DNA from 4 places in the Marinilactibacillus sp. XAAS-LB27 genome. Region 1 is predicted to be linked to each of the others. Evidence: predicted binding sites of a transcription regulator. Region 1 holds the regulator's gene; each other region holds the start of a gene.
The links. The regulator LexA, encoded in region 1, represses DNA repair genes until DNA is damaged. The targets are predictions, from matches to a motif close to CNAACANNTGTTNG.

Region 1 (7,562 bases):
GTCTCATCATCTGGATAAGAGAATTTTTTGATATCAAAATCAAGATTTCCGTTTATAGGTGTTTCTATTGACCCATCTCTTTCTACAATAGAAGATTCTTCTCTTAAAAGGTTTTCTATTCGGTCGTAACTTGCTGATCCTCTTTCAATAATATTGAACAATCTACCAATAGCAAACATTGGCCAGACGAGCATCCCTATATAATTGATAAACGTGACAAAATCACCAATTGTGATCTCATTTCCTGTAATCAAAATTCCGCCGACTAGTATTGTAAGGAAATAAGAAACCCCCATAATAAGCGTAATAGCTGGATCAAATAAAGAGTCTATCTTGTAAACCAATCTATTTTTCGCGACAACGTTATCCGTTTGAATCTTGAATTCTTCGATATCTTCTTTTTCTTGTCCGAATGTTTTCAAGACTTTAACACCTTGAATGCTTTCTTGCACCTTGTCATTTAATTGTGAAAAAGAAGCTTGGGCATCCTTAAATCGTAGATGAAGTTTTCGGCCTAATATTCTTGAAGTGATTGCTAGTAAAGGTAATGGGAATACCGCTAAAAGTGTCAGTCTCCAATCAACGAGGAAAATCATTGCTAGCAATGTAGTCAACCCTACACTAATTGCATCCGCCATCGTCAAAATACCGCCACCTGCGACCATCCGCAAACCTCTTAGGTCATTTGTAGCATGGGCCATTAAGTCTCCCGCCCGGTACTTCTGAAAAAACTGGCTGTCCATACTGGTAAAATGATTATATAATTGCTCTCTGACTAATTGTTCCAGTTTTGCAGCGTTCCCCCAAATCCTCATGCGCCAAATATATCTAAATACATATTGTCCAACTGCAGATGCCGCCAGAATACCTAACCAAAATGTTAATGACTGGCTCGTAATACTATTTGTCTCAATTTCATCTACTACTATCCCTATGATTCTAGGGGGAATCAGTTGAAGTAAAGCCACTGTAACAAGGGAAAAAATCCCTATCATGTATGACTTTTTTTCTCTACGGAAAAACCACCCTAACCGCTTGAATATATCCATGTACACTTTTCTCCTGTTCTTTAGTTTTTAAACCCCTCTACCGATATAACTGATTATGACACCGTGTCATAAGTGTTGAAAAAAAGAACGGGCAAAGACGCTGCCCGCTACACAAAATTGAACCGTAATGTGATTATTGACTAAATAAGCTCATTAGTCAAAACTTATTACTTCTTATTTTTATTTTTTGGAGTTTTTTTGTTTTGCGCTTTCATCTGGCTCATCATCTGATTGATTTTTCTTTCAGAAGGTTTTTGACCCATTTGTAGCATCATCATACGTAGCATATTTTCATCAATCGGTGGGTTTTTCTCAAAATAATCCATCATATATTTTCTAGATATGAAGAATCCTCCAACCAGTCCACCAATTAAAGCTAGGATTATTAAAAGTATTGCTAGTCCTGTATTCATTTCATTAACTCCTTTCTATACGTTCTAGTATATTCAAAATCATCTTTTGGGCTTCTATTAAAGCTAGTATGATTCGAAACACTCACTCAACTATTCTACACAACTTAGACAGAAAAATAAACCAAAAGTGAATTTTAAATTTCAAAACACTCAAATAGGACATTTTTAACTACTCATATAAAAGAAGAGAAAGGCAGCAGCCTTTCTCTTCTTCAAAGTAGAAACTAATCTTGATCTCTATTAGTTTAATTTGTTGTCTTCATTAGCCTAATGATAGATATGTTTGAACAACGTTATCTGATGTGAAGCCATAAGACTCCACGACAGCTGGTCCATTACCACTTGCACCAAACTTATCGATTGCGACACTCTTACCGTAAGTCCCAGTATAACGATCCCATCCAAATGAAGATCCCATTTCGATAGAGATACGTTTTGTTACTGAAGCAGGCAGTACAGATTCTTTGTACTCAGCAGATTGCATATCGAACAAGTCTGTACTTGGCATAGAAACAACAGAAACGTTTTTACCTTGTGCTCTTAATTCTTTTTGCGCTTCAATCGCTAATGCGACTTCAGAACCTGTAGCAATTAAAATACCTTCTGGCGTTTCGCTTTCAGCAGGTGAAATAACATACGCACCTTTTTTAACATTTTCTCTAGCCATTTCTTTAGAGTTTGTTAAAACAGGTAAGTTTTGACGAGTCAATACCAGCATAGTCGGTCTGTCAGTAGATTTCAAAGCAATCTCCCAAGCAGCCGCTACTTCATTACCATCAGCTGGTCTGATTAGAGAAAGGTTGTGCATACCTCTAAAACTAGACAATTGTTCAACGGGTTCGTGTGTTGGGCCGTCTTCTCCTACAGCAACTGAATCATGTGTCAATACATAGATTGCCGGGATTTTTGAAAGTGCAGCAAGACGAACAGCTGGGCGAAGGTAATCACTGAATACGAAGAATGTACCTACGTAAGACTTCGTTCCTCCGTGTAATAAGATACCGTTCAAGGCCGCTGTCATAGCAAATTCTCTAACACCATACCAGATATTTCTTCCTTCATAATGACCTGGTTCAAAATCAGTCTGATTTTTCATCATAGTATTATTAGAGCCTGATAAGTCAGCAGATCCACCCCAAAGATTTGGAATTGAATCAGATAGTGCGTTCAATACTTCTCCACTCGTTGCTCGCGTAGCAGAAGCGCTGTCTTCTACAGAATAGACTGGCAATGATTCATCCCAGTTTTCTGGTAGTTCTCCACTTAATGCTAATTTGAATTTCTCAGCTAGTTCTGAGTGTGTACTTGTATAATCTTCAAGCGCTTTGTTCCAATTCTCTTCTGCTGTTTGGCCTTTATCGACCATAAGCTCTTTGAATCGTTTGGCAACTTCTTCTGGTACAAAGAAGTCTTCGCCTTCCCATCCATACGCTTTTTTAGCAGCTGTTACACCTTCGGCCCCAAGAGGAGCGCCGTGAACAGTGTGTGTTCCTGCATTAGGAGCACCAAAGCCGATAACAGTTTTAACTTCAATTAAAGTTGGTTTATCAGTTGATTCTTTTGCAGCCGTAATGGCTTTATCAATAGCGTCCAAATCGTTACCATCTTCAACAAGAATATGTTCCCAACCATAAGCTTCAAAACGTTTCCCAACGTTTTCGGTGAAAGCTTTTGAAGTAGGCCCATCCAAAGAAATGTCGTTGGAATCATAAAGCATGATCATTTTACCTAATTTAAGGTGTCCTGCTAGAGAAGCCGCTTCTTGAGATACGCCTTCCATTAAATCACCATCTCCACATAGTGCATATGTGTAGTGATCAACGATGTTGTGGTCTCCCTGATTATAGGTTGAAGCCAAGTGCGCTTCTGCCATAGCCATACCTACTGCATTCGCTACGCCTTGTCCTAAAGGACCAGTCGTTGCTTCAACACCGTCAGTATAGTGTACTTCAGGGTGTCCTGGTGTACGACTATCTAGCTGACGGAAATTCTTCAAATCATCAACTGTTACATCATAACCTGCTAAATGCAATAAGCTATAAAGTAACATTGATCCGTGTCCAGCAGACAAAACAAAGCGATCGCGATCGAACCATTTCGAATTTTTCGGATTAACATTCAAGTGACGTGTCCATAGTGTGTAAGCCATTGGTGCAGCACCCATTGGTAATCCAGGGTGTCCAGAATTTGCTTTTTGAACGCCGTCAATACTAAGAGTTCGAATTGTATCTACAGCCATTTGATCAGTTTTATCAAACAAGTAACTCATTCCTTCCTATTGCTAAAAGTGGTAACGCTCCTAATCATTGTACTATTTATATTAGTTTTATTCAACGCTTTCATAGAACATTCGTAAATTTGTCCGTACGTCTTTATTTGGAAGGAGATTAGTCTCTATTATGGATTCCTTTATCTTTTTGAATCCCTTTAAGTTTTTCTGGGGTAACGTCTTGACCATCTGGATCTACAATTTTCATTCCTTCTATATGATTTCTCATACCAGATCTAAAAGCTTTAATGTATTTTTCTCTAAGATCTTTCTGCTCAGTTACTTCTTCCTGTGTCAAACCTTCGCTTCTTTGTTTTCTAACTAACTCATTAATTCTATCTAATTGGTCTTTTGCTAACATTTTATATCCTCCTATTAGGCTTTCTAGCCTATACTTTTTCTTTTAGTGCATCCTATTGCGAACAACCATTGTAATACAAATGTGCTTAAGAATCTAATTTCCTAGGGAAATCCAAGCTTATTTCGAACATTCGTTTGATTAGATGTTCGGTATATGATATAATTTTACTAAAGTTTACGAACATTGTGAACTCTTATTCACTGAATCATACACTAGACTATTATTATACTTAATTTAAACGACAATTTGAAGGGATGAGGTGTTACAATATGACTACTAGAGGCCGTAAAGGCGAAAAACAAATCGAAATTTTACGTTATATTCATGAACAAGTAAACAAAAGAGGATATCCACCTACTGTTCGAGAAATTGGATCTGCCACTGAATTATCTTCCACTTCTACTGTGCATGGCCATTTAGCTAGACTAGAAAAGAATGGCTTTATCTTGAGAGATCCTTCAAAACCAAGAGCAATTGAATTCACTAAAGAAGGTTTGATTAAAATTGGAATTGATGAATTTGAAAATCATATTCCATTATTAGGTGTTGTTACCGCCGGAGAACCTATCTTAGCCGTTGAAGAAGCAACGGATTATTTTCCAATTCCTAATGACTTAGAAATTGATAAAGGTAATCTTTTCATGTTGACCATTCGTGGTAACAGTATGATTAATGCTGGAATTTTTGATGGTGACCAAGTCATCGTCAGAAAACAAGAATCCGCTCAAAATGGTGACGTCGTTATTGCAATGACTGATGATGAAGAAGCAACGTGCAAAAGATTCTATAAAGAACAAGGTTATATTCGCCTTCAACCAGAAAATGATACGATGGATCCGATTATATTATCTGATGTCTCTATCTTAGGTAAAGTTGTTTCTTTATACAGATCACATATCTACTAGAATAGGTTAAAACGAAAAGGCAGTCATGCTGTGAAGGTAAAACACTTCATAGTCATGGCTGCCTTTTTTTAGAATCCGTATGCTTCTTCTTGTGCTCCCCAAATTCCTTTATAGGCGGTTGCAAGTATAACTGTATCCTCAATGAGTTTTTCAAGTCTGAAATGAATATCGTCATTATTAATTTTTCCAGCTGTATAGTCTGTATCCAACAAGAAAACATAATTTGGTACAATATTAGATTTCATATAGCTGAGGATAGGCTTAAGTTGCTGCTCAGGTATTAAATAATGTCTATTTGACCCTGCTGTTGCAATGATTGCCGAAACTTTATTTTGTAAAGCGCTTTGTGGTAGTAAATCAAAGACGTTTTTCAATACAGCAGGTATGGATGCTTGGAATATCGGTGTCGCGATAATAAGGATATCTGCTGCCATAATGGTTTCTGTGATCAGTTTATTATCCCCAGTATAATCAAGATAATTTCTTCCATCACTAAATTGCATCTCATAATCTTTTAAATCCAATAGCGAATACATATGATCTCCGCCATACTTTACTTCAAGTTCAGCCATGACTTTATTAGCCACTATAGAAGACTTCTCCCCGACGTTTGAACCTGCTAATACGACGATATTCATCTAATCTACTCCTTATTTTTTAGTGTGCTTTCTAATCGCTGGTAAGATTTTCTCACCAATAATGTCAATATTTTTCTTAATATCATCCATAGTAACACCACCAAAATCCAGTTGGGCAATGTAGCGTTGATTTCCGAATAATTCATGCTGATAAAGTATTTTTTCAATAATTAATTCTGGGTCTCCTACATTGATGACACTTCTGTAGTCTTGTCCGTGAGCAAATGCTTGCTTAGGAAATCCTTGTCCATTTGTTTTTTTCATTCCTTCATTAACGTGAGGATAGTATTCTCGGAAGGCGTCCATTTTATTCGTACTAGCATAAAAGAAGCCTGCTGTTGCTACTGGTAATGTTTTAATATCGTACCCAGCTTCGGCAGCTGTTTCTCTGTAAAGATCAATCGGTTTCTTGAATTCAGATGCCGGTCCTCCCAAGTGCGCTTGATACATTGGAACACCCATTAATCCCGCTTTTTGTGCAGAAGCATAAGAGCCTCCCACTGCTCTCCATATTGGTAGACCATTCTGGTCGTTATCTGGTCTAGGTATAACGTGTGCATCATTTAGAGGTGCACGGTATTCCCCTTTCCAACTCAACCTTTCATTTTCATTGATTCCTAGTAATAAGTTAAACTTTTCTTCAAATAACGCTTCATAGTCTCTAAGATCATATCCTAGCAAATCGTATAAGCCTACTCTTGAAGCACGACCCGCTACGATTTCCATACGACCATTAGATAATAGATCGATTGTTGCGGCATCTTCAAAAACACGGACCGGATCAGACGTACTGATAATTGTTGATCCTGATGATATTTTGATCTGATTTGTAGCTTGTGCTATAGCCGATAAAATGATCATATGTGCTTGCGATACAAAATGATCTTGGTGAGATTCCCCAAGTTGAAAAATATCTATCCCAGCTTCATCAGCTAGTACAGCCGTCTCTATAATCTCTTTGATTCTTTGTTGAGCAGAAATTCTTTTTCCAGTATGTGGATTTGGTAAATGGTCTCCAAGTGTGTATAAGCCAAACTCAAGCCCTTTACTTTCATCAATTTTTGGTAAAATTCGATTGTTGATCATAAATGTATCATTCCTCTTATAATTAGTAAGTTAATTATAACATGATTCTTTATCTATTGAAGTAGGTACTTTATAGTGCTATAGTATACTTAATATACTAATGGAGGTGTACAGATGATATCTGATCTAGAACCAGAACATTGCAAAGTAAATGAACCTTTAGACATCTTATTTGGTAAATGGACCCCTGTTATTTTATTGAATTTAATGCATACCAGTCCAATGCGTTTCAGCGAAATTAAGAGAGCCATTCCGGAAATCACACAAAAAATGTTAACTAAGCAATTACGTGAATTGGAATCTCAACTGATTATAACCAGAGAAGTTTTTCCAGAAGTTCCCCCTAGGGTGGAGTATTCCGTCACTGCCTATGGTAGAACGTTGGAACCCATTCTTGATGCTCTCCATCAATGGGGAAATGCACACAAAAAGAAATTACTTGAAAATTGATAAAAAAGTACTGTACTGTCATAGACTGATTTCAACTTTCAGTCTTAAGACAAGTACAGTACTTTTTTTATTTTAGTATTCCATTAAAGTGAAGATATCGTAACCTTTAATTTTCTCTCGACCATTAAGGTCTTTCAATTCGATAAAGAATGCTGTTCCAACAACTTCGCCACCAAGTTTTTCAACAAGCTCTATCGTAGCAGCAATTGTTCCACCAGTAGCTAACAGGTCATCACATACTAAAACCTTTTGTCCAGGTTTGATTGAGTCTTCGTGTAGTTGAAGGACATCACTACCATATTCCAAACCATAACTCACTTCAATGGTTTTTCTAGGTAGTTTGCCTTTTTTACGACATGGGGCAAAGCCTATCCCTAATTCAAAAGCTACA
Region 2 (7,562 bases), on a different contig from region 1:
ACAAAAACGAATTGGAAAAAGCAATTGCTGAATCTGATTTAAAAACATTAAAGGGAGCTTGAATTAGATGAGTGGAGACGTATTAACGATTTTTAGTGAATTTTTAGGAACAATGTTTTTGATTTTACTAGGTGACGGTGTAGTAGCGGCAGTAAGCTTGAAGAAAAGTAAAGCTGAAGGCGCTGGATGGGTAGCCATCACAATGGGATGGGGAGCAGCTGTAACCATGGCTGTTTACATTGCAGGATTTATGGGACCCGCTCACTTGAACCCAGCCGTAACACTGGGTATGGCGATTATTGGAGATTTTGAATGGGCAATGGTTGTACCGTTCATCATCGCTCAAGTAGCTGGTGGTATTGCCGGAGCAGTTCTAGTGTGGTTAACTTATCTAGCGCACTTCAGAATCACTACTGATCAAGGCGCAATTTTAGGTACATTTGCAACAGGTGCAGAAATCGAAGACACTACAAGCAACATTCTTTCTGAAGTAATCGGTACATTTGTACTAGTATTTGGTCTAATGATGTTTGGACAAAATACCTTTACTGAAGGTTTGAACCCACTTGTTGTTGGGGTGCTGATTCTTTCAATTGGTCTTTCACTAGGTGGATCAACAGGATACGCAATCAACCCTGCTCGTGACTTAGGCCCAAGAATTGCACACCAATTCTTACCAATCGCGAACAAAGGTGGTTCTAACTGGGGATACGCTTGGATCCCAGTTGTTGCTCCAATGATCGGTGCAATTCTTGCAGGATTACTTTACTTGGTTATCGTATAATTTAGTCCCCTTTACGCGCTTAACACGTGAGTCGAAAGACTCGCTTGTTGAGCGTTTTTTAATTTGTACTAACATTGGGAATTCAAAGAATCTGGTGAAATCACTACAAATGATATGGCATGAAAATGGAATTCTTGTTAATAAAAGGATTAGTCAGTATACTGAAGTTAAATCATAAGGAGTGGATAATATGTCAAACTACGAAATTCCAGAAGTATGGGAATGGGAACCAGATGAAAAAAGTGAAACAGGTAACCAGCCTACAGCCGGAAGCCGATTCGAACAAAAACTTCCAGTAGGAGATCAACCTCTACAAGTCTATTCGCTAGGTACACCAAACGGCGTAAAAGTAGCGATTATGCTAGAAGAATTAAAAGAAGCCGGTGTTGAAAATGCTGGGTATGACTTATATAAGATCAATATCATGAACGGCGATCAATTCGGAAGTGACTTTGTTAATATCAATCCGAACTCTAAAATCCCGGCAATGATGGATCACTCAGAAGACCAACCGATTCGTGTATTTGAATCTGTATCGATTCTGTTATACCTAGCTGAGAAGTTTGAGACATTCATGCCAACAGCACTTGCTGAGCGCACGGAACTCATGAATTGGTTATTCTGGCAAACAGGAGCTGCACCATTCTTAGGTGGCGGATTTGGTCACTTCTACAACTACGCACCGACAGCACAAGAGTATCCAATCAACCGTTATACAATGGAAGCAAAACGTCAGCTTGATCTCTTAGACAAGCACTTAGCGGACAATGCGTATATGAATGGTAACGAGTACGGAATCGCAGACATGGCAATCTGGCCATGGTATGGTCGTCTTGTTCAAGGCGAATTATACGGTGAAGCGGACAAATTCTTGAAAGCTGACGAATACACAAACTTGAAAGCATGGGCAGACAAGATTCTTGAAAGACCAGCCGTTAAACGTGCACTTGAAGTAGAATATAAAGAACTTTAATTAAATGTCATTTAACCTTTCTCGCTGATCAACATTAGATGGTTTAGCGGGAAAGGTTTTTTTCTATGAACAAAAGTAATATAAATAAGCGTCGTAGTTTTTTATATTAAGTTGGCGTTCATTCGGTTTGGTAGATAATCAAAAATCAAAAATTCCTTGTTCGCTATTTGAATACGGTTTAGTAGCTTTATGGATCTGACTATTATTCGTGTTTTGGAATGAACTAGTTCTTTTTATAAGTATGATGTACGTGTTTTAATAGGTTTTATGGAAGGCAGTCATTTTGGAGGTGACTGTCTTTTCTTTAATTTTAGAAAGAAAACGGTGAAAAATTGAAATTATGGTACATAAAAGCGAACAATCATGATACACTAGTAAAAATCATTACGTAAGGGCTCGAAAAAAGAGTCATTAAAATTTAAAATAGAGGTGTAGATTTAGTGAGTGAATCCATTACGCAACAAGTAGAAAAAATGGCTGTTCTAGATTTCGGTAGTCAGTTCAATCAGTTAATTACACGCCGCATTAGAGAGTTTGGCGTCTTTTCAGAACTTTTACCACATACAGTTACAGCTCAAGAATTAAAAGAATCAAACGTTAAAGGTATCATCTTCTCAGGTGGGCCAATGAGTGTTTATGATGAAGAAGCTTTTTCAATTGATCCTGAGATTTTTGAACTCGGTATTCCAATCTTTGGAATTTGTTACGGGATGCAACTAATGGCTCACAAGTTAGGTGGGAAAGTTGAACCTGCCGGAACGCGTGAATACGGTAAGGCGACTCTTGAAATCAAGAACCGCTCAGCAGAATTGTTCACAACTCTTGAACAAGAAGAAACGGTTTGGATGAGTCACGGAGACTATGTAACAGAACTTCCAGAAGGATTCGAGATTACAGCTATCAATCCACATTGTCCAATCGCCGCAATCGAAAACAAGGCAAAGAACTTCCATGCTGTTCAATTCCACCCAGAGGTGCGTCACACAGAACATGGAAATGAGATCCTGCGTAACTTCGCATTTAACGTATGTGGCTTTGAAGGTAACTGGGATATGGGTCAGTTTATCGATCTTGAAGTAGATAAGATTCGTGAGCAAGTTGGAGACCGTAAAGTGTTGCTTGGACTTTCAGGCGGGGTAGATTCGAGTGTTACAGGTGTCTTGCTGAACAAAGCAATTGGTGATCAGCTGGTTTGTATCTTTGTAGACCATGGTTTGCTGCGTAAAGGTGAAGGCGATCAAGTGATGGGGAGTCTGGAGAACAAATTTGGACTGAATGTGATTCGTGTAGATGCAAAAGAACGCTTCATGAGCAAACTTGCAGGTGTCAGTGATCCTGAACAGAAACGTAAGATCATCGGAAATGAGTTTATCGAAGTCTTTAACGACGAAGCGACGAAACTTGAAGGCATTGACTTCCTAGCACAAGGAACGCTGTATACGGACGTTATTGAGAGTGGAACAACGACTGCACAAACGATCAAATCTCACCACAACGTAGGTGGATTACCGGAAGACATGCAGTTTGAATTGATTGAGCCAATGAACACCTTGTTTAAAGACGAAGTACGTGCGCTTGGAGAAGAGTTAGGCATGCCATCAAGTTTAGTATGGCGCCAACCGTTCCCGGGACCAGGACTTGCGATTCGTGTACTAGGTGAAGTCACAGAAGAAAAATTAGAAGTCGTTCGTGAAAGTGATGCCATCTTGCGAGAAGAAATTGCCAATGCAGGACTCGACCGCGATGTATGGCAATACTTCACAGTTTTACCAGGTTTCAAATCAGTAGGGGTTATGGGCGACGGTAGAACGTATGACTATACAATCGGTATCCGCGCCGTAACATCTATTGATGGCATGACATCAGACTGGGCAAGAATCCCATTCGATGTACTAGAAAAAATCTCCACACGTGTTGTAAACGAAGTGGATCATATTAACCGCGTAGTATACGATATTACGAGCAAGCCACCTGCTACAATTGAGTGGGAGTGAAAACAAATTACCCACGAATAATGCTGAACATCTCTAGTTTTTAGCGACTAGGGATGTCTTTTTTTGATTTGAGAAAAGAATAACGAATTATTCGATTTAATACAAAATTTGAAATATATATGTACTTAAACTAATAAATAAAATTATATAACTAAAAATTCTCGGGTATCATTCTTTAAAACTCAATAATGATATGATTGATTTACTAATTATACAATGTAAGTGAGAAAATATTGGAAAGTGAATTTAAGTAATCAAAATGCTTGAAAACTTCAACTAACAAATCCTAGAAAATAAGAACTATTTAGTATAGTAATATACTTTAGCTTAATTAAAATTCGGTTAACTTTAATTAAAATTGTATGCAAACGTAAGTTCTTGTTGTATTATAGATTAATAGTATCTGGAGGTTCATGTAAGCTGTCTAAGTTAATATAATGTTGTATTACTAATCCTTTTTTGTTTTAATTGGTTAAGGTTATATAATTATATGGAGGTGTATTATGAAATTACTATATTATAATATTTTCATTTGTAAAGATGGACAAAAAACAAGTTATCCAATTGAAAGATTAATCGATTTTATAAATAACGGAACTCCTTTAGAAAGAACAACTGTTGTAGAAGGAAAAACTATATTCTTGTCAAAACATAGATATCCAAATCAAGGAAGATCTGCCGGCGGAAGGAGCCAAGATGGGTCTGAATATGAAACTAGCAATAGATCTCTTTGGTTAGGAAAGTTCCTTGACGATAAACCGTTCGCTGGAGAAATTGGTAGTGATAATTTAGATGAAATATTAGGTGACGTTTATCAACCTAATACTTGCCTGTTCGTTTCTGACTCAAAATTACTTATTATGGAGTATAATTTTAATGGTCCGAGAAAACTGCAAATTGAAAATTTTCTTACTAAATACCTTAACCAAAATGGAGATAGTCAGTATACCGTGAAACTAATCCAGATAGTAAAACCTAGAGCAATGAATCTGGTTTCAGCCTCGGACAGTATAAAAAGTATCTCTATTACTGTTAAAAACGATAACTTTCAAATTTTGAATTTATTTCCTAATCCTGGAAATTCAGAAGGTGTCTTAGAAAGATTATTTAATGGTCCTGTAGCTGTCTCTAATCAATATGATGTTAATGAAACGACTGTTGTACTAAAAAAAGGGCGTATGAGAAGAAACATGAATGTTGATGACGTTACAAATATATTACTACTTTTAGATGCCGATTCTCCCCTGTTGGTTTCAGCTAAAGTAAGTTTTTTAAATCCTGAAACTAATGATGTAGACACTATTGATTTGAAACATGATGGATTTTATACTTCCAATGTCAACTGTGAAAATCTAACTGGTTTCGAATATCTTGCAAATCAAGTTACTAGTCATTATTACGATGAACAAGGAAGTAATAAAAATGCAGAGTTTCATCAATACTTGGGTGAAATTATACATATTGAGGTAAATGAAATTCAGTTTGGGTATCCAACAGAACCAACAATTGAAGATGATGTATAGGTTTATTTAGTTTAGCATAAGCTAATTTGTTGTAAATGGAGGTCTAGTATGAAAAAATTAATACGTTTTTTTGAACAAAATTTCTTAATAATCATTTTTTGTGTTTCTTTTTTTCTGTTACTCGTATTATATTTACTCCAACTATTTACTTCTATGAACGTTTTTAATGATTTTGTTATTGGTTTCGAATCAATAGCAATTATAGAAAATGGAAATCTTGTGACTATTTCGACTGTAATAATAGGTATTTATTTTTCGCTTTATACTTATATTCTTTCAGTAGATTCTGATTCATTTATTTCGAATTTAAAAAACTATAAAGAATTTTCTTCACTGATATCAATGGTTAATAGGGGCTTTGTTTCATCTTTTTCATTAGTACTGTTATCTTTTTTAAATGACTGGTTATATGGAATAATGAATAATTTTTATTTGGTGCTAATTGGAATTTTAATTATTATTATTTTTGGAAGTTTATTGCAGATTTCTATATATTATTGGTTGATTTTTAAATATGACTTCAAGAAAAAATATAATCAAATAAAGCAACAGAATGTTTCTGAATATGAAGAAATAATCCTTAAATCAGATTTGAAAAATTTTTTGGAGAAAGAAAAGTTAAAAGAACAACAAGATAAGTATAATGAGAACAACGACATATAAAATCTATTAAATAACTTAATTTTATAGGGAAAACTATCATATAAGTGATTACCAAAAAAATAAGAGAAGGCTCAATTAATAGGTAATTTTAGAAGTAGTACTTTTTATTTTTTATCACAATTCATTTGTATAGTCGAAGTAAATAAAGTTATCTATTCGTAAATCTTATCGCAGTTTTAATTTTATAATTTCATCTTCATCAACATCTTTAATCCCCATTTTTCGAAACCCAGCAGATAGATAGAGGGAATAAGCAGGGTTGTTCTCAGGAGAACTTGATAAAATCAAGGTAGTTGCTGGACCATGTGGGCGAGAATTTACTAATTCAATAATTTGATAAAGAGCCTGTTTTCCATAACCGAATCCTTGATATTTATTATCTATCATTATACGCGATAGATAATAAATATCTTCATCATCATCTGGATCGTTGATATCTCTTGGTTGGTAAACGACTAATGCGAATCCAACCATAGTCTCTTTATTGTAGATAGCAAAGGGCATAGGTATGTTCAGTGGATGATTAGTGAGCGCATATGTTTCAGAAAGGCTGTATGCATTAGAAGCAAGATACCCAATTTGAGAATCTAGTACTTTTAATCCGATGCACTCTTCAAAATTGTCTTCTGTTATTATTTCTAATTCAATCAAAATAAACCATCTCCTATATCCATTTCTCAATAAAGTTGGCGAGTTGTTTATCTTACTATTCATCAAGGATCTTATGAGAATAGTCAACTTCATCAAATAGGCTTCTCAAGATAATAGACCAAGTATCTTGATTTTCGTCGTAATATATTGATTTAACACCTAGAGGATGGTTCTCTGGTGAATATTGAGGTAAGATTTTATCTAGTACTTCAGATTTAGTTAAATCAGCCCCTTCAGGTTGTTCGCTAGGAATGACATTTAGTGTACCAATTGTTGCTTGAGCTGGATAAGTTTCGCGCACACCATCAGCATACCAAACTTCGACCAAATCACCAATCTTAACTTCATCGAGAGCGTTGCTTGCAGTAACCGCATCGTAAAAACCTTCGCTACTACCTGTAGAACCGTAGTCTGCAGAATGGTTACTTACAATTAAAACAGACTCATCATTTTTATCCATCACGTATCCTGTAATGTTTGGTTCATTTTGAGTGCATCCAATCATTAAAAAACAAAAAGGCAAAATTAATAAAAGACTTCTTTTCATAAAATCCCTCCTCCTCATAAGCAGCTGCAACTAATAGTCTAAGCACTTCCAATTTGTATAAACTTACAAAATCAGTATAGCAAAAGTAAGGAATCCTGTAAGGGATAAAAGAAAGAATTATCTTGAAAATTCCGTTGCTTCTTTTGTGACTCTTCGTCTAAAATGGATGAAGATGTAAATTTTCAAAAAGATTTGTATTAGAATACATATATGAGGTTCTTCTAGAATCCGGAAAATTCTATAAAGTAATAATTGTCATGAAGAAAGGAGTGTTGTCTTGTTAACTGTTTTAAAAAATAAAAACTTTAAGCTACTATTGATTGGTAACTCAACGTCCATATTAGGGACATTAATGTTGAATATCGCTTTATCACTTTATGTACTGCAACTTACCAATTCAGCTACACAATTTTCATTTGTTTTGTCT
Region 3 (7,562 bases), on a different contig from region 1:
TCCTGTCCATGATTATATTCATGTAAGACACCGCATCTTGCTAGACCTGATCGATACAAAGGAATTTCAACGTCTTCGACGAATCAAGCAGTTAGGTACTGCTCAATTCACTTTTCACGGAGCGGAACATTCCCGTTTTTCTCATTCACTTGGTGTGTATGAAATCACAAGAAAAATTGTTGATATGTTTGAACGGAATTATCCAGAAGAGTGGGATCCAGATATGCGCTTAGTTACGCTTTGTGCCGCTTTACTGCACGATCTCGGACATGGACCGTTCTCTCATACTTTCGAAAAAATATTTGATACGGATCATGAAGAGTTTACAACTGATATTATTTTATCAGAAGGCACTGAAATTCACGATGTGCTCAGACGCGTATCACCTGATTTTCCCAATCAAGTCGCAAGTGTGATCACAAAAGAACATAAAAATCCTCAAGTCGTTCAATTGATTTCAAGTCAGATTGATGCGGATAGAATGGATTATCTTCAACGCGACGCCTTTTTCACAGGGGCGACTTATGGCGCTTTCGATTTATCTCGTATCTTAAGAGTGATTCGCCCCTATAAAGATGGGATCGCTTTTCAGTATCAAGGTATGCACGCTGTAGAAGATTACGTTGTGAGTCGTTTTCAAATGTATATGCAGGTTTACTTCCACCCCGCTTCTAGAGGGATGGAAGTAACACTTGATCGCTTGTTATATCGTGCAAAACAGTTATACGAAGAAGGAGCACTTTATCCGCAATTCCCTTTACTAGATCCATTCTTCAAAGATACGTACTCACTAGATGACTATCTTAAACTGGATGACGGTGTTCTTCAGACGGCTATTAACCTTTGGACGACTAGTGAAGATGCTTATTTGAGTGCTTTGTCTAAAATGTTTTTGAATAGACAACCCTTTAAGTCCTTGTCTTACGAAAAAGGAAAAGATGACTATCTTGTTGAAGAATTAAGAGACATTGTAGGAAATCTAAAATACGACAAAGACATTTTCACACGAACTAACAGTAGCTCAGATTTGCCTTATGATTATAAGCTTAAAAGTAAAACACCGATTCACCTTATGCAAGCAGATGGAACACTGGTTGAACTCAGTGAAGCAAGCCCTATCGTTCGTTCTCTGAGCGGTAACCTGCATGGTGACCACAGATTATTTGTGCCAAAAGAGTTCCTGGAGAACAACTTACCCAATAAAGCAGTCAGTATGTTCCAAGAAGACTATGATGAATTTCAAAAATATATTTTGAACGACCGGATTATTGATCCGAATAAAAACAGAAGTGGAGAATGATTGACGCATGAAAAAAGATTTAATTGCTATTGATATGGATGGTACTTTATTAAACCCGGACCGCAAAGTAACAGATGAAGTGAAAAAAGCCATTCATGAAGCGAAATCAGCTGGAATCAAAATTGTTTTATGTACTGGCCGTCCTTATCCTGGTGTAACGGCTTATCTGGAAGAACTAGATCTTAGAAATTCTGGAGATTACGTGATTACTTATAACGGCGCACTTGTTCAAAAATCCGATACAGAAGAAATTGTTTCTCAACATACGATGGATCATCAAGATTATGTTGTATTGGAAAAAGCGGCTAGAGAAGCAAAGGTTCACTTCCATGCCATCCGAAATAGTGGAATCTATACACCTAACAAAGATATCGGAAAATACTCTGTACTAGAATCTCATATCAACCAAGTTCCCTTGTTTTATAGTGCTCCTGAGGATATGAATACTACTACGCCTTACAATAAAATGATGATGATCGACGATGAAGCTTTGCTAGAAGCAGCCATTAAACAACTTCCTAAAGAACTTTGGGAACAATATACAATTTTACGTAGTGAACCCTTCTTCTTGGAGTTTTTGAACAAAAAAGCGAATAAAGGGATTGCTTTAGAAGATCTTGCAAACAGCTTGAACATCCCACGTGAGCGCGTTATGTCTATCGGCGATGGCGGAAACGATGTTCACATGATCGAATACGCCGGAACAGGTGTCGCAATGGGTAATGCTAAAGACGCTGTCAAAGACGTAGCTGATGCATTTACAACTTCTAACGCTGAAAATGGTGTGGCTAAGGCCATCCGCGATTTCGCATTATAATTTTTTTGAAGACTGGAAGCCAGATAAGACCGGCTCTTCCAGTCTTTTTTCAACTTCTCCGTCATGATTCTTTAAAATAAGTAACTCAGGAATTTTAATTTTAAAACCCATATGATTTCACCCTAAAAATGATGAGTGTTATACTTTGTTTAGACAAATGATAAAGGAGAGATAATGAACATGGCAGACAAACCAGTATACACAACTGCATCAGTAAACACAGGTGCGCGTAATGGAGAAAGTCATACTCCAGATCGTTCTTATGAGGTAAACGTAGATACACCGAAAGAAATGGGTGGATCAGGTAACGGAACAAATCCTGAGCAATTATTCGCTTTAGGATACAGTGCTTGTTACCACGCTGCACTAGACCACTACAAAAAAGAAGAAAAAATTAAAAATAAATCTCAAGTAACCTTAACGGTTCATTTATTAAAAGATCCAAGCGATGGCGGATTCAAGTTAAGCGTAGAAATCGAAGTTGGTATCGAAGATTTAAGTGATTCTAAAGTAGAAGATCTTGCGAACAAGGCACACCACTACTGCCCTTATTCAAAAGCAACAATGGGTAATATTGATGTTAAAGTTAGTGCCGTCCCTTATGTAGAAGGAAAATAATCTATTAAAACCAGTAAGACTCAGGCATTTAATGCCTGAGTTTTTTTTATATCTAATGAGTTTTTCTTGACTACGGGAATACATGTTCTTATAATTAAACCAAACATATATTCTTAAGGAGATACCCTTATGGTACAGCGAATGAATTACACACACGAGCCCCGGCGACAGATTTTATGCATTGATGTAAAGTCTTTTTTCGCTTCGGTTGAGGCTGTAGACCGCCATTTACATCCACTCGAAGCCTATATTGCTGTGGTCAGTAAGCCAGAAAATAACGGTGGTCTCGTTTTAGCTGCTTCTCCTATGGTAAAACAAACTTACGGAATCAGAACAGGTTCTCGCATATACGATATCCCTAAACGATCAAAAATTCAGATTGTCGAACCGAGAATGGCTCTCTATCTCGAAAAAAACATCGAGATTCTGAAAATCTTCAAACAGTTCGTTTCCGGTACAGATTTAATGGTCTATAGTATCGATGAATCTTTTCTAGATGTGACGCATTCTCGTCAGCTTTTTGGTTCTGCAGAAGAAATTGCTAAGAAGATTCAATACTTAATCTGGAAAAAAATGAATTTGGTTGTCACCGTTGGGATCGGGGATAATCCTCTTTTAGCAAAGCTTGCACTGGATCATGAAGCAAAAAATAGTCGACAGAAGAACTTCATAGCTGACTGGCGTTATGAACTGGTCGAAGATACCGTATGGAATATACATCCTATGGCTGACTTCTGGGGGATTGGATCTAGAACCGAAGCGCGTTTACTACGTATGGGCATTTCCTCCATTTATGAACTCTCTCAGTTCGATGTGCATAAACTAAAGAAAAAAATTGGTGTGATTGGAGAACAACTTTTCTATCATGCTCATGGAATTGATCGGACACAGTTTTCCGAAACGTTCACTCCTCGATCAACTTCTTTTAGTAAAAATCAGATATTAAATCGCGATTATACAGATAAGCACGAAGTAGAAATCGTCATCAGAGAGATGACGGAAGAAAATGCTATGCGTCTGCGTAGACATTCTGTCACTACTAGTGTGGTTAAACTTAGTTTAGGCTATTCAAAACATATTGAAGATAGAGGATTTAATCATCAGATGATCATTGAAGCAACAGATTCCTCAAAAGATCTGATTCATTCTTTACTTCTGTTATTTGAGCGTCATTATACTTATAAACCGGTACGCGTTATAAACGTTAGTTTTGGCAAGATCAGACCAAAACAGTCATTACAATTAAACTTATTTGAAGAAACACAACAATTAATTGACCGGGAAGAATTAGATAAGACAATCGATCATATTCGCCAGAAACATGGGTACACTTCTCTTCTCCATGCCAGTAGCTTGGTTCAAGGTGGTATGGCCCTACAAAGATCGAAACTTTTGGGCGGACACCGTTCCGGTATTCAAAAATAACTCAATAAAAAAGTCTTTATAAGTTGGTCAGAAGCAATTGAATATGCTTTGACGCCTTATAAAAACTTTTTTAAAAACGGATCATTCTATTTTTTAGCTGTTGAATATTTTCGATAAACAGCTCTCAATTGTTTGTTGTTCGTCAAAAACCAGATTGCGAGAACACGGACAACAAGTGTCACAGCATTTTGAATCAGTCTAGGAGGCAGAATAACTGCCAGTGGATTACCTGTTAGGATGAATACCCATGTCGTATTGAGCACAATGTGTATAAACAAGGCAATGACTACTTCGACCGCTATGATGTTTCGTAGTCGAATATCTTTTCTATGCAGAAATAGGCCATAAGCAACGCCTGTTAGCAGTGCAGATAGAGTGAATCCTGGAAACAACGTACCTGCGCCTCCTAAGAGTACAAAGGCTAGTAAATCTGCTAGAGCTGCTGAGATTCCAGCCACAAAAGGACCAAATAAAATCCCAATAAGCGCGATAGGCAAGAACGCAAAAGTGACTCTAATGACCGGTGTAGTAATGCCTACTCGACTAAGTACCAAGTTCATAGCAATTAATACGCCTACAATCGCTAGTCCTATCGTCCCAATTTTCCAGTTTGATTGTTTTCCATTCTTACCATAAATTGTCTTATTTTGATTATGCATGATTCGAAGATCTCCTTTAATTTGAATTTTGTACCGCATGAACAGGATACAACTTCCGTCTATATTTCATTAGACAGAAGCCAATTAAAGAGTCCTCGCTAAAAAACCATAGAGCTTTAAAGCGGATGCAGAGAGGAGTCGCAAAACTCAATCGTTTTTTCGTCTGAGGGCGACATCCCATCCACTCAGCACTTAACGCTCATCTCTTACTCTTTTGTATTCTAATTTTTGCGTAGAATCGTTTATTTTTGAATCGACTTTATTATAGCATGATTTTTGCTCTCTGGTGTGTCTTTTAAGGTAATCATGTATTTTACAGGAATATCATGATTTTCAATAGGAATTTCTTTTACAAGTTGATTGAAATGCACAAGCGATACAGTTGCATGAGGATAATCTGTTAGTAGTCGATCATAGTAACCACCACCAAAACCTATTCTGTATCCTGTTTCCGTATAAACAACTCCTGGAACAATCATCAAATCAATTTCATTAGAATCTAACCGTGTCGTCTGTTCGGGAATCGGCTCTCGGATTCCAAAGTAACCAGATTTCACCTGATTGAACTGTTCGATCTGGTAGAAGTGAAGTTCTCGTGTAGCGTGAATTGACTTTGGTACACCCACTTTTTTCCCTTCTAGCCAGGCTTGTCTGATAATGGGTTCAGTGTTCCATTCAAAGCCGTTTGAAAGGGTTACACCAATACTTTGTGCATTTTTCCAAATCGGCGAACTAAAAAGCACCTCGTAGAAGCTTGCTTCTATTCTTCTTTTTTCTTCTGAAGTCAAAGATGTCAATGTTTCAATCACTTGCTTACGAATGGCTACTTTCTCCAACTGCCTGCACTCCTTTTAATGCTTTTGTTCTACTTGTAACGACCACGCTGCTTTAACGACTTGTTCAGCAAGAATGGCTGTAGTGATTGTACCGATCCCACCTGGAACAGGCGTAATGGCACTTGCTTTCCCCATAACTTCATCGTACTGGACATCTCCGCATGGTTTTCCATCCACGTGTCCATATCCGACGTCAATAACCACTGCACCTTCTTTAATGTGCTCTGGCGTCACCAAATGAGCTACTCCTGTAGCAGATATCACAATATCCGCTTGTTGGGTGTAGTTTTTCAAGTTTTTCGTTTTGACGTGACAGTTGGCTACTGTCGCTTCTTCGTTTAATAATAAGATAGATAAGGGTTTCCCGACTACCGGGCTACTTCCGATGACACAAACGTCTGCGCCAACTAAATCAATGCCATAATAATCTAGTAGTTCCATCACTGCTTTAGGTGTGCTTGGCCATAATCCAGTCCGATCATTTTCGACTAATTTCCCAAGATTACTCGGGGTTAATCCATCAATATCTTTTTCAGGGTCGACTCTCAGTGCAATATCATTTCTCGACAACCCATCAGGAAGTGGTTGCATAATAAGAATTCCATGAATTTCGCGGTCCTCATTGAGATCATCAATGGTTGAAAGGATTTTTCCAGGTGCTGTTTCTTCTGAAAAAACAACTGATGAGACTTCAATCCCAACTTGATTCATGGTTTTGATCGCGGCTGTTTCATAAGAAATGGAAGAAGCTTCTTCTCCGATTCTGACAATCGCTAGTGTAGGCTGACAGTCGACTGATTTCAATTCATCTACAACAAGTTTAGCTTGCTGGCTGATTTTTTCTGCTACTGGCTTTCCTTTTAATACGTTTACCATATGTTACTGCACTCCTCTTACATCCATCGATGGCCACTTTTTGTGCATCAAATAGTATTTTGAATCTGCGTATATCTGGTCTGCTTTTTCTTCACCTTGGACAAGATATGTATTCCCTAATCCCTCTAGCTCTTTTTTTGTTTGTTCATCTTTCATAAAGTTTGTATTTACAAGGACATTCAAATGAGAAGATTGCAGTGTCGTTCTGGCAAACAATACACCTACAGCAATATCATTTACAATAGATCCTTTGATTGGCAAGCGAGCGAGCCGTTCATACAACTCAATCAGTTTCAATGTCGTTTTCATCATGCTTAAAGGCGGCTGTACAGCACTATGAAGCCCTTTTTCGATTGCTTTCTGACGACTACTTTTTTGTTCTTCTGTATCTTTGGGCAGCTTATATGCTTTAGAAACAGGCTCAAAAGCAATAGCATCCTGGTCTTTGAGTTTCTCAAAGTGCTCTTTAACTTCTTCGGCTTCTTTAAGAATGGTTATGACTTCCTGCCTTGAGTCCTTCAAAGTTTTTTTATCTTGTTGAATTTCTGAGACCATGTGAACGAGCGCGGCACTCATTGCACCTACTAGCGCAGTAGCACTCCCACCTCCTGGCAAGCCATTTTCCGACTGCAGCTGATTCAAGTAATCAGATATTGACTGTTCTGTCATCTCGATTGTCCTTCTTTCTTCTAGAATAATCCGGTTATCTTTCCTTCAGATGTAATATCCACTTGTTCAGCAGCTGGTTTTTTAGGGAGTCCTGGCATACGCATGATGTTGCCAGTTAAGACAACGATAAAGCCAGCTCCTGCAGAAATCGATAGCGCTCTAATATTTACACTGAAACCTTTTGGTCTACCTAATTTTTCTGCTTGATCAGACAAAGAATACTGCGTTTTAGCCATACAAATAGGCAGGTTTCCGTAACCGAGTGCGGTGAGTTTTTCTGCAGTCTTTTTAGCAATTGTAGTCCATTCTGTTCCTGATCCACCATAGACTTTTTGAACGATTTTCTCGATTTTTTCTTCAAT
Region 4 (7,562 bases), 110 kb from region 1:
CCCAGAAATTACCAATGAAAACTTAAACGGAGATTTCTCAACCGACCTTCTAGCCACTAACGGTGAAGTCTTTTATACACTAGGTGCAGAAAATCGGGACTATGCTTCCGCAGAAGATTATCCAGAAGTCATGAAAGAAGCAATGACTGCGATCGAAGATCAAAACTTCTATAATCACTTTGGTATCGATCCAATTGGTATTGCGCGAGCAGCTGTAGGCTTCGTTACCAATAGAGGACGTATTTCCGGTGGTGGTAGTACCTTGACTCAGCAATTGGTCAAACTTTCTGTGTTCTCAACAGCTAGAGAAGATCAAACACTAAGAAGAAAAGCTCAAGAAGCATGGCTAGCAATTCAACTTGAACGCGAACTATCTAAAGAACAAATCCTTACATTATATATGAACAAAATTAATTTAGGTGGTAATGTTTACGGTATCTCTACTGCTGCTGAAGAATATTATGATAAGCCCGTCTCTGAACTAGAAGTTCAAGAAGCAGCGCTTTTTGCTGGAATGGCTCAAGCCCCCAACCGTTATAATCCTTATGTAGATCCTGAAGCAGCTGAAAATCGTCGTAACGTTGTACTGAATGTCATGCGAGATGAAGGCCATATTACTGCTCAAGAAGCAGAAACAGCTAAGGCGATCCCTGTTACTGAAGGATTGAAAGATCGTACGGAAGAAGAACAAAATAATCAAGTATTTGATAGTTATCTAGTTGAAGTATTAGATGAAACTAGAAGAAAAACCGGTTTGGATCCACAAACTGCCGGATTAACCATTCAAACAAACATTGATATGGAAGCACAACAAGCCGCATTTGATATAGCGAACACAAATGACTATGTTGCTTTCCCAGATGACGAGCTGCAAACAGCGATATCTTTAATTGACGTTAATACAGGACAAGTAAAAGCACTTGTCGGAGGTCGTTTACAAGAAGGTCAACTACTCACAAATAGAACAACCCATACCGATCGACCAACTGGTTCGACTATTAAACCATTAACCACTTATGGCCCGGCTATTGAATCTAATCAATTCTCGACGTACCACCAATTAATGGATGAAGAATGGAATTATCCTGATGGCTCACCACTGAGAAACTATGATGGTCGCTATAAAGGACAAATCAGTATGCGTGAGGCTTTGGTCGATTCACGAAATATCCCAACCGCTCGATTGTTCACTGAAGAGTTGGAAATGTCGGATATCAAACAGTTTTTAACAAGTGTGGGTATAGATCCTGCGGAGATTTCTGATTCTTCTGAACCTGTTCCTTCAAATGCTATTAGTGGAAAGATTTCCGGTTTGCAACTAGCGGGCGCATACTCCGCTTTTGCTAATGGCGGAAATCACACAGAACCTTATACGGTTTCTAAAGTTACCACTCAAGATGGACAAGAAATTAATTTAACTCCTGAAACAAACAAAGCGATGTCTGATTATACGGCTTATATGGTAACGGATATGTTAAAAGATGTTGCTGAAAATTACAATAGTACAGTCGGCATTCCTGGTGTACCTCAAGCAGGGAAAACAGGAACGACAAACTATCCCACTGACAAGGTTGAAGAACTAAATATTCCTTCAGATGCAGTTCCCGACTCATGGTATGTTGGCTATACTTCTAATTACTCGCTATCTGTCTGGACTGGTTATGACAAGCAATATGAACCAGGCAACTGGTTGAGCAACAATGATGGAACAAGACAATTGCCTAGAGACATCTATCAAGCTTTGATGAGCCAAGTTTCTCAAGGTTTAGATAATACGGACTGGACTAAACCCTCTTCTGTCTCTGAAGTTAGAGTTGAAGCAGGTTCTAACCCAGCTAAATTACCTGGACCAAATACACCAACGAGTTCAATTGTAACGGAGTTATTTGTAGCTGGTACTGAACCGTCTTCTGTCTCGACTTCATTTGGTGAAGAATTATCTGCACCAAGTGGACTAAGCGCAAGCTATAATGAAGAAGCTAACGAAGTCACCATTAATTGGAACGACTATCAGTTAACAAATGAAGAAGAAACACTTGCTTATCTTCTAACTGTAAATGGTCAAGAGATTACTACGGGCGATACATCTTATACAGTTTCTGAACCAGATCCTGGAACGATGCAAATCAGTCTTTCTGTTCAGGCATACGGTAAAACTGGACCTGCCGCTACAACGACCCTTACAATTTCGGAAGTTGAGGAAGAAGAGCCGGAGGAAGAAGAAGAAGAACCTGAAGAGCCTGAGGCAGATACTGAAGAACCTGTTGAAGAAGAAGAGGATACCGAGGAAGACACTGAAGACGTTCCCGATCCTCAAGATGATGATGCTGAGCCAGAAGAACCCGCTGATAATGGTGGAAATAATAACCAAAATAACGGCAATAACGGGAACAATGGAAATAACGGAAACGATAATAATAACTCGGGGAATAATGGTAATAATAACGATGATTCTGATGATGAGGAAGATACTACTACTACCCCATCCGAAGAAGATTCAGAGAATGAGTAAACAAAAAGGTAGCCCGAGGGCTACCTTTTTTCGTCTTCTTCAGTTGAATCTTTAAACAATGATTTTCCGTGTAGTGCTTTTATTGCTAAAAAAATGGTCCAAAGTCCACATAGAAAACCTATTCCGCCTATAATAGGATCAAGGAAAAAGGCGTATCCACCTAGTAGAACTAAAAGAATTCCAATACCTAACATCAATTTGCTTTTATTTTTGCTCATCTTTATCTTTCTCTCTTTAAATTACTATATTTTTATTTCGAATAATTTAATACTAAACGATTTAGAATCAGATTTCAACAAACTCATCCATTAGAATTCTTAAGCATTGACTTTAACCGAACGTTTGTTTATAATTTTAATATAAACAAACGTTCGGTTACTATATAATTACGGAGGGTTTTATATGAATGTCATCATGACTGAAGGATATGTGGTTTCAGAAGAAATTAAAGTGCTTAAAACAACCGATGCTATCCCCTTATGCAGATTCACTTTCTCTACGTCTACACACAAACTCAACTGCCTGATTACAGGAAAACAGGCCTATGCTTTTCTTTACGAAGTTGAAAAAGATACACGTCTTTCACTGACTGGTAGGATTAATAGTAGAAACCAGTTCGTTGTATTGAATTATGACGTACTAGCAAAGCCTTCTTATTTTGGACAGATTTTCAATTACAAAGGTCACCGTCTCCCCTTCGCAAAAAGTAGACAATAAAAAAACGATATCTCTAATTGAGATATCGTTTTTTTCATTACTGGGCTACCAGGATTCGAACCTGGGGAATGACGGGATCAAAACCCGCTGCCTTACCGCTTGGCTATAGCCCAAAAATCAAAGGGCGACTGATGGGGTTCGAACCCACGAATGCCGAGACCACAACCCGGTGCGTTAACCACTTCGCCACAATCGCCATAATATTTAATTGAACCACAGGGGTAGTAGGAATCGAACCCACATCGATGGTTTTGGAGACCATTGTTCTACCGTTAAACTATACCCCTATCCTCTTGTTAAATCAAGAGCTCTTCTGCTCTGCATGGCGCAGGACAGAGTCGAACTGCCGACACACGGAGCTTCAATCCGTTGCTCTACCAACTGAGCTACTGCGCCTTTAAAATGGATGACCCCTACGGGATTCGAACCCGTGTTACCGCCGTGAAAGGGCGGTGTCTTAACCGCTTGACCAAGGGGCCTGTATAAATAAAGTGAAATATATTAAGAACACAGCAACAAAAAATATATTACAGGAATATTCGATCTTTGTCAATAAGATTTCGCAAAAATCTAAAGAGCATTTCGATTTAGTCTTTTCTTTTGTACTGAATCAATTGAAATTCTTATTGAAGATCCATCGGTTCATACCTACCATAACGTAACCCTCATAAAGGGTATAAGAAATCCTAAGTAGGATCTCTTATATTCCGTAAGACCTTTAAAGTGTACTCTAGATAGATAAGTTAAAACTATAATTCATTAGGTTTTAAGCAATGGTTGTACAATGGATCTTATCATACAATTCTCTTAAGGTTAATTTTTTCACTACTTGATTAAATATCTTTAACTCATATGGAGAAGGCACTTTCTCTGCTTCTAGAAAATAATTACTATAATATCCCTGTTCATTAATTAGCGCAAAGACCATTTGGTCTCCGCAAATATGATTCAAGTCATAATTTAGTTTCTTTTTTACCCAATCATAAGTAAGTTCCACGTAAGTCACCTCTATTATTCGATAAGCTAAATTATACTATAGATATTAATCTTTTTTCATATTAATTGTGACAACTTTAAATAAAAAGTATCATTATGACTGATTTAACAACTTATTTTTATATTTACTATTTATTTAATTCGATTGTTATTTATACCTATCATTTGATAAAATATTCATTTTAAGATTGAATTTGTATAAATGAGCCTCTACTAGATTGTCTGAATTATATTAAAACAAATTATAACTATGCTTATAAATTTAAGAATATAATCAACATAAAACAATCAAGCAAGAATGATATATTTATATAAAGATAATAACTTATATGGAATGAACTCATTCTAACGATGTTGATTTGCTGAAATTCGCTTCAAATAACGAAACATATATTTTCTCTGAAAAATCTCTAGAAGCTTACTTATAATCACCGTGTAAAGTACATATAAAACCAGTGTAATTAAAATACCACCCAGTACTATTAAAAAGGGTGTTGTATCACGCTTTACTATTATTTCCAGTATCGGTACTAGATTTAGAGAAACCAAAACAGTTTTTAACATTTCGAGTATTCTATCTTTAGTGCTCTGTTTCATCATTATCACCTCTTGTTAAACAAATTCTTTATATTTATAGTAATAGAAAATAGTATCTATATTTGCTTTATACGTCATTTAGATTATAGTATTATTTTCAATTCATAGGAAGAGGTGTAGAAATATGATGTACAAAAAAACCATAATCGCTTTACTTTCATTAGTTGTTATATTAACTGGTGGATTATTATTTCGGTATTTTTATGGGCCTTTTCAAATAGAAAATTCCATTAGTGTTGAAAATGATACGGATCAATTAGTTCCATCTATTAATTTTTATTTATCCCCGAGTATTTCAGCTGATTCAAGGGCAAAAAAAGATTTTGATTTTGGTTCAACTTCCGCTCTTCAACCCGGAGAAAGCGATGAATTTATAAGCTCTCAAGTAATAGAAAGAGATTATAATATTCTTATGGAATATGAGCTTAGTGACGGAACTATAAAAAAAGACATGGCGAATGCTTATATTCGTGCAGGCTCAAAAGTATATTCTGATACACTGATTGTTACTGAAGTAACTGATGACGGAGAATTAGTATTCAAGGGTAGATATTAAAAGTTAAATATAAGCTCTTTTAAAAAATTTTCTGGACTGAATGCAAAATACCATGTGGCATCTTCTTTGGAATCTATGAAGAATATAGAACTTTATTATTCTCTATATTTCCCGCAAAAAAAGGTCTTATAAACGTTGGTTTTCAACGTTTATAAGACCTTTCTCACCTTGCATATTTCTTCTGTTTCATACCCTAAAGGAGAATAAGGGATTCGAACTATTTAATATTTTAAGCTCCACATCAGCTTTTAACGAAATATTTTTACGAATGAATGCAAAAATAATGCAAAATGATTTCACTAATTTTCACTACTTGTTCTTTCTATTTCATTCTCAAAGATTAGTTTAATAAACTATTTGCTAGTTCGTAAATTTATACACACTTAACACTCACAAATTAACTTTATAAGCTCCTCAATACAGAAAGATTTTAAATATGATATTAATAGTTACAACTATTATTTACTTATCCTTTTTTAAATTTACAAAATAAAAAAGGTTTCTAATCTACAAATAAAGATAAAATATTATATAATTTTTATTTAATAATTTATCTATATAGTGTTTTCAATCTTATCCCAAGGTATATCGAAAGTATATTCGCAATGTTCTTTGATCACTTCTAACCAGTATAAATTTACTGTGCCAATTCCCCAAACATTATCTGAAATAGTTTCAATATAAGCGAAATAACTAGACATGTGATAAGTTGAGATATCCTTGATTCTATCTAATAAAGTTCTACCAGCAGGATTCGAAGTCATGTAGCGTCGAGGATGGCATTTTTCAAGTACATCATACAATAATTTGCCAATTTCAAGATCCGCCTCGAGATACTCCTCGTTTAACAAATTGGAAAGGTTTAGAAATCTCTCTAAGCGACTATCTATCCAATAAAAATCGTTGGTATGATTTATAAAATCGAGGGAAAGATTTGTAAGTTTTACGAAATCTCGAGTTTTTATCAAACTATTAGTGGAATTCACTAATTCGGTAGCATAATCAAAAATCTTTAATCCATATTCATGATCTGGATTATTTGAATTTTCATTCTCTAGATTAAAAGGTTTTCCTTTTAATATATATGGCCCTTTATAAATTTTAATCAGTGCTTCTAGCACATTTTTATTAAGATAAGCATCATCACTTATATACCATTTTTCATCTTCTGATTTAAAAATAGATAATAAAGCCTTGGTAAACTCACCCGAATCTTTATCTTGATGTTCAAATTGCCCAGATATATCAGTACTCGCTCTTTCTATTTCAGCCTCATCCACCAGTTGATCAATAAAACTAGGTAAATCTACTGTTTCTATAACGTTAATTTTATATGAGTTTAGAAATTTAATATAGTATTCATAATAAGTACCCCATTTTTCTTTATCGTAAGCAGTTAAGACCATGTAGAACTTATCTTCTCTCAATTCGTCGCTATAATCCCTTATAAACTGAAAATATGTTTGGTGTATAGTTAAATCATTGAACCCATAACCCATCATTAAAATAACATTACTTGAAAACAAGGTATAAAGTTTACTTCTGAAATAACCAAAGTCATGGATAAACTTATAAAATTGAGAATGAGTAAAAATGATACCTTCAGGAGAATTTTTGTCTCCATGAATTTTAATTATTGATTTTTCACTATCGTTCCAAGTTAGTTCTCTATTAGTTCCGGGTGATAATACTTTGTGTTGAGGAAAAATTTTTTCCATGACCTCTTCATAGTTGGTTGTAAGAACGTGACTGATTTCTAACTTACTTAATTTATCTAATTTCTTTATAGCCTCATTATCTTTTCTATGCTCACTAATATGTACTTCTTCCAATACTTTTCTAGAAAAATCATTTTCAAGCCTGTCTTGAATTTCTCCTTCTATTACTTTAGACAATAATTCATTCGTCGGTAATTCAGAAGTGTCGGGACCTTCCATTCCAATCTCCATAATTATCGATTCTTTTTTTTCTTTGTAATTTTCTGTCTTGTAATGATGCAATAACGACTGCGCAATTTGTAAAGGGTCGCCTTTTCCTAAATCATCATACTCCAAATCTTCGACACCAATCTTTTTTGCTGTTTTACTGAGGAGTTCGTTCCAGCTTGGATACCCATAGTATCGACTATATCCCGCACCTACAAAAGGTACTACTACTCCATTATTTATTTGTTTTATAAGCCTC

Region 2: a site for LexA is predicted at 4,117-4,130, ahead of VXN63_RS08540 (DUF6731 family protein). Genes of this name have one in related genera too.
Region 3: a site for LexA is predicted at 2,836-2,849, ahead of VXN63_RS11645 (Y-family DNA polymerase). Genes of this name have one in related genera too.
Region 4: a site for LexA is predicted at 2,848-2,861, ahead of VXN63_RS02065 (ssDNA-binding protein). Genes of this name have one in related genera too.

What each region holds. Positions count from the first base shown of each region.
Region 1 covers NZ_JAYXKP010000001.1:544,872-552,433, forward strand. The annotation lists gene VXN63_RS02635 (ABC transporter ATP-binding protein) at 1-1,049, opposite strand, end outside; gene VXN63_RS02640 (YneF family protein) at 1,217-1,462, opposite strand; gene tkt (transketolase) at 1,725-3,722, opposite strand; gene VXN63_RS02650 (DUF896 domain-containing protein) at 3,850-4,092, opposite strand; gene lexA (transcriptional repressor LexA) at 4,362-4,997, shown strand; gene VXN63_RS02660 (NADPH-dependent FMN reductase) at 5,066-5,635, opposite strand; gene VXN63_RS02665 (LLM class flavin-dependent oxidoreductase) at 5,648-6,721, opposite strand; gene VXN63_RS02670 (winged helix-turn-helix transcriptional regulator) at 6,836-7,171, shown strand; gene VXN63_RS02675 (adenine phosphoribosyltransferase) at 7,244-7,562, opposite strand, start outside.
Region 2 covers NZ_JAYXKP010000006.1:37,448-45,009, reverse strand. The annotation lists gene glpO (type 1 glycerol-3-phosphate oxidase) at 1-62, shown strand, start outside; gene VXN63_RS08555 (MIP/aquaporin family protein) at 68-784, shown strand; gene yghU (glutathione-dependent disulfide-bond oxidoreductase) at 975-1,757, shown strand; gene guaA (glutamine-hydrolyzing GMP synthase) at 2,231-3,751, shown strand; gene VXN63_RS08540 (DUF6731 family protein) at 4,255-5,274, shown strand; gene VXN63_RS08535 (hypothetical protein) at 5,323-5,937, shown strand; gene VXN63_RS08530 (GNAT family N-acetyltransferase) at 6,103-6,588, opposite strand; gene VXN63_RS08525 (DUF3221 domain-containing protein) at 6,644-7,135, opposite strand; gene VXN63_RS08520 (MFS transporter) at 7,413-7,562, shown strand, end outside.
Region 3 covers NZ_JAYXKP010000011.1:19,720-27,281, reverse strand. The annotation lists gene VXN63_RS11660 (HD domain-containing protein) at 1-1,300, shown strand, start outside; gene yidA (sugar-phosphatase) at 1,308-2,117, shown strand; gene VXN63_RS11650 (organic hydroperoxide resistance protein) at 2,298-2,735, shown strand; gene VXN63_RS11645 (Y-family DNA polymerase) at 2,865-4,160, shown strand; gene VXN63_RS11640 (folate family ECF transporter S component) at 4,247-4,819, opposite strand; THF riboswitch at 4,937-5,035, opposite strand; gene VXN63_RS11635 (5-formyltetrahydrofolate cyclo-ligase) at 5,062-5,655, opposite strand; gene VXN63_RS11630 (bifunctional 5,10-methylenetetrahydrofolate dehydrogenase/5,10-methenyltetrahydrofolate cyclohydrolase) at 5,671-6,531, opposite strand; gene VXN63_RS11625 (cyclodeaminase/cyclohydrolase family protein) at 6,535-7,200, opposite strand; gene VXN63_RS11620 (formate--tetrahydrofolate ligase) at 7,221-7,562, opposite strand, start outside.
Region 4 covers NZ_JAYXKP010000001.1:438,895-446,456, forward strand. The annotation lists gene VXN63_RS02055 (transglycosylase domain-containing protein) at 1-2,512, shown strand, start outside; gene VXN63_RS02060 (hypothetical protein) at 2,533-2,730, opposite strand; gene VXN63_RS02065 (ssDNA-binding protein) at 2,915-3,229, shown strand; tRNA gene VXN63_RS02070 (tRNA-Gln) at 3,270-3,342, opposite strand; tRNA gene VXN63_RS02075 (tRNA-His) at 3,353-3,425, opposite strand; tRNA gene VXN63_RS02080 (tRNA-Trp) at 3,446-3,516, opposite strand; tRNA gene VXN63_RS02085 (tRNA-Phe) at 3,553-3,625, opposite strand; tRNA gene VXN63_RS02090 (tRNA-Glu) at 3,637-3,708, opposite strand; gene VXN63_RS02095 (hypothetical protein) at 3,996-4,226, opposite strand; gene VXN63_RS02100 (hypothetical protein) at 4,947-5,378, shown strand; gene VXN63_RS02105 (SIR2 family NAD-dependent protein deacylase) at 5,933-7,562, opposite strand, start outside.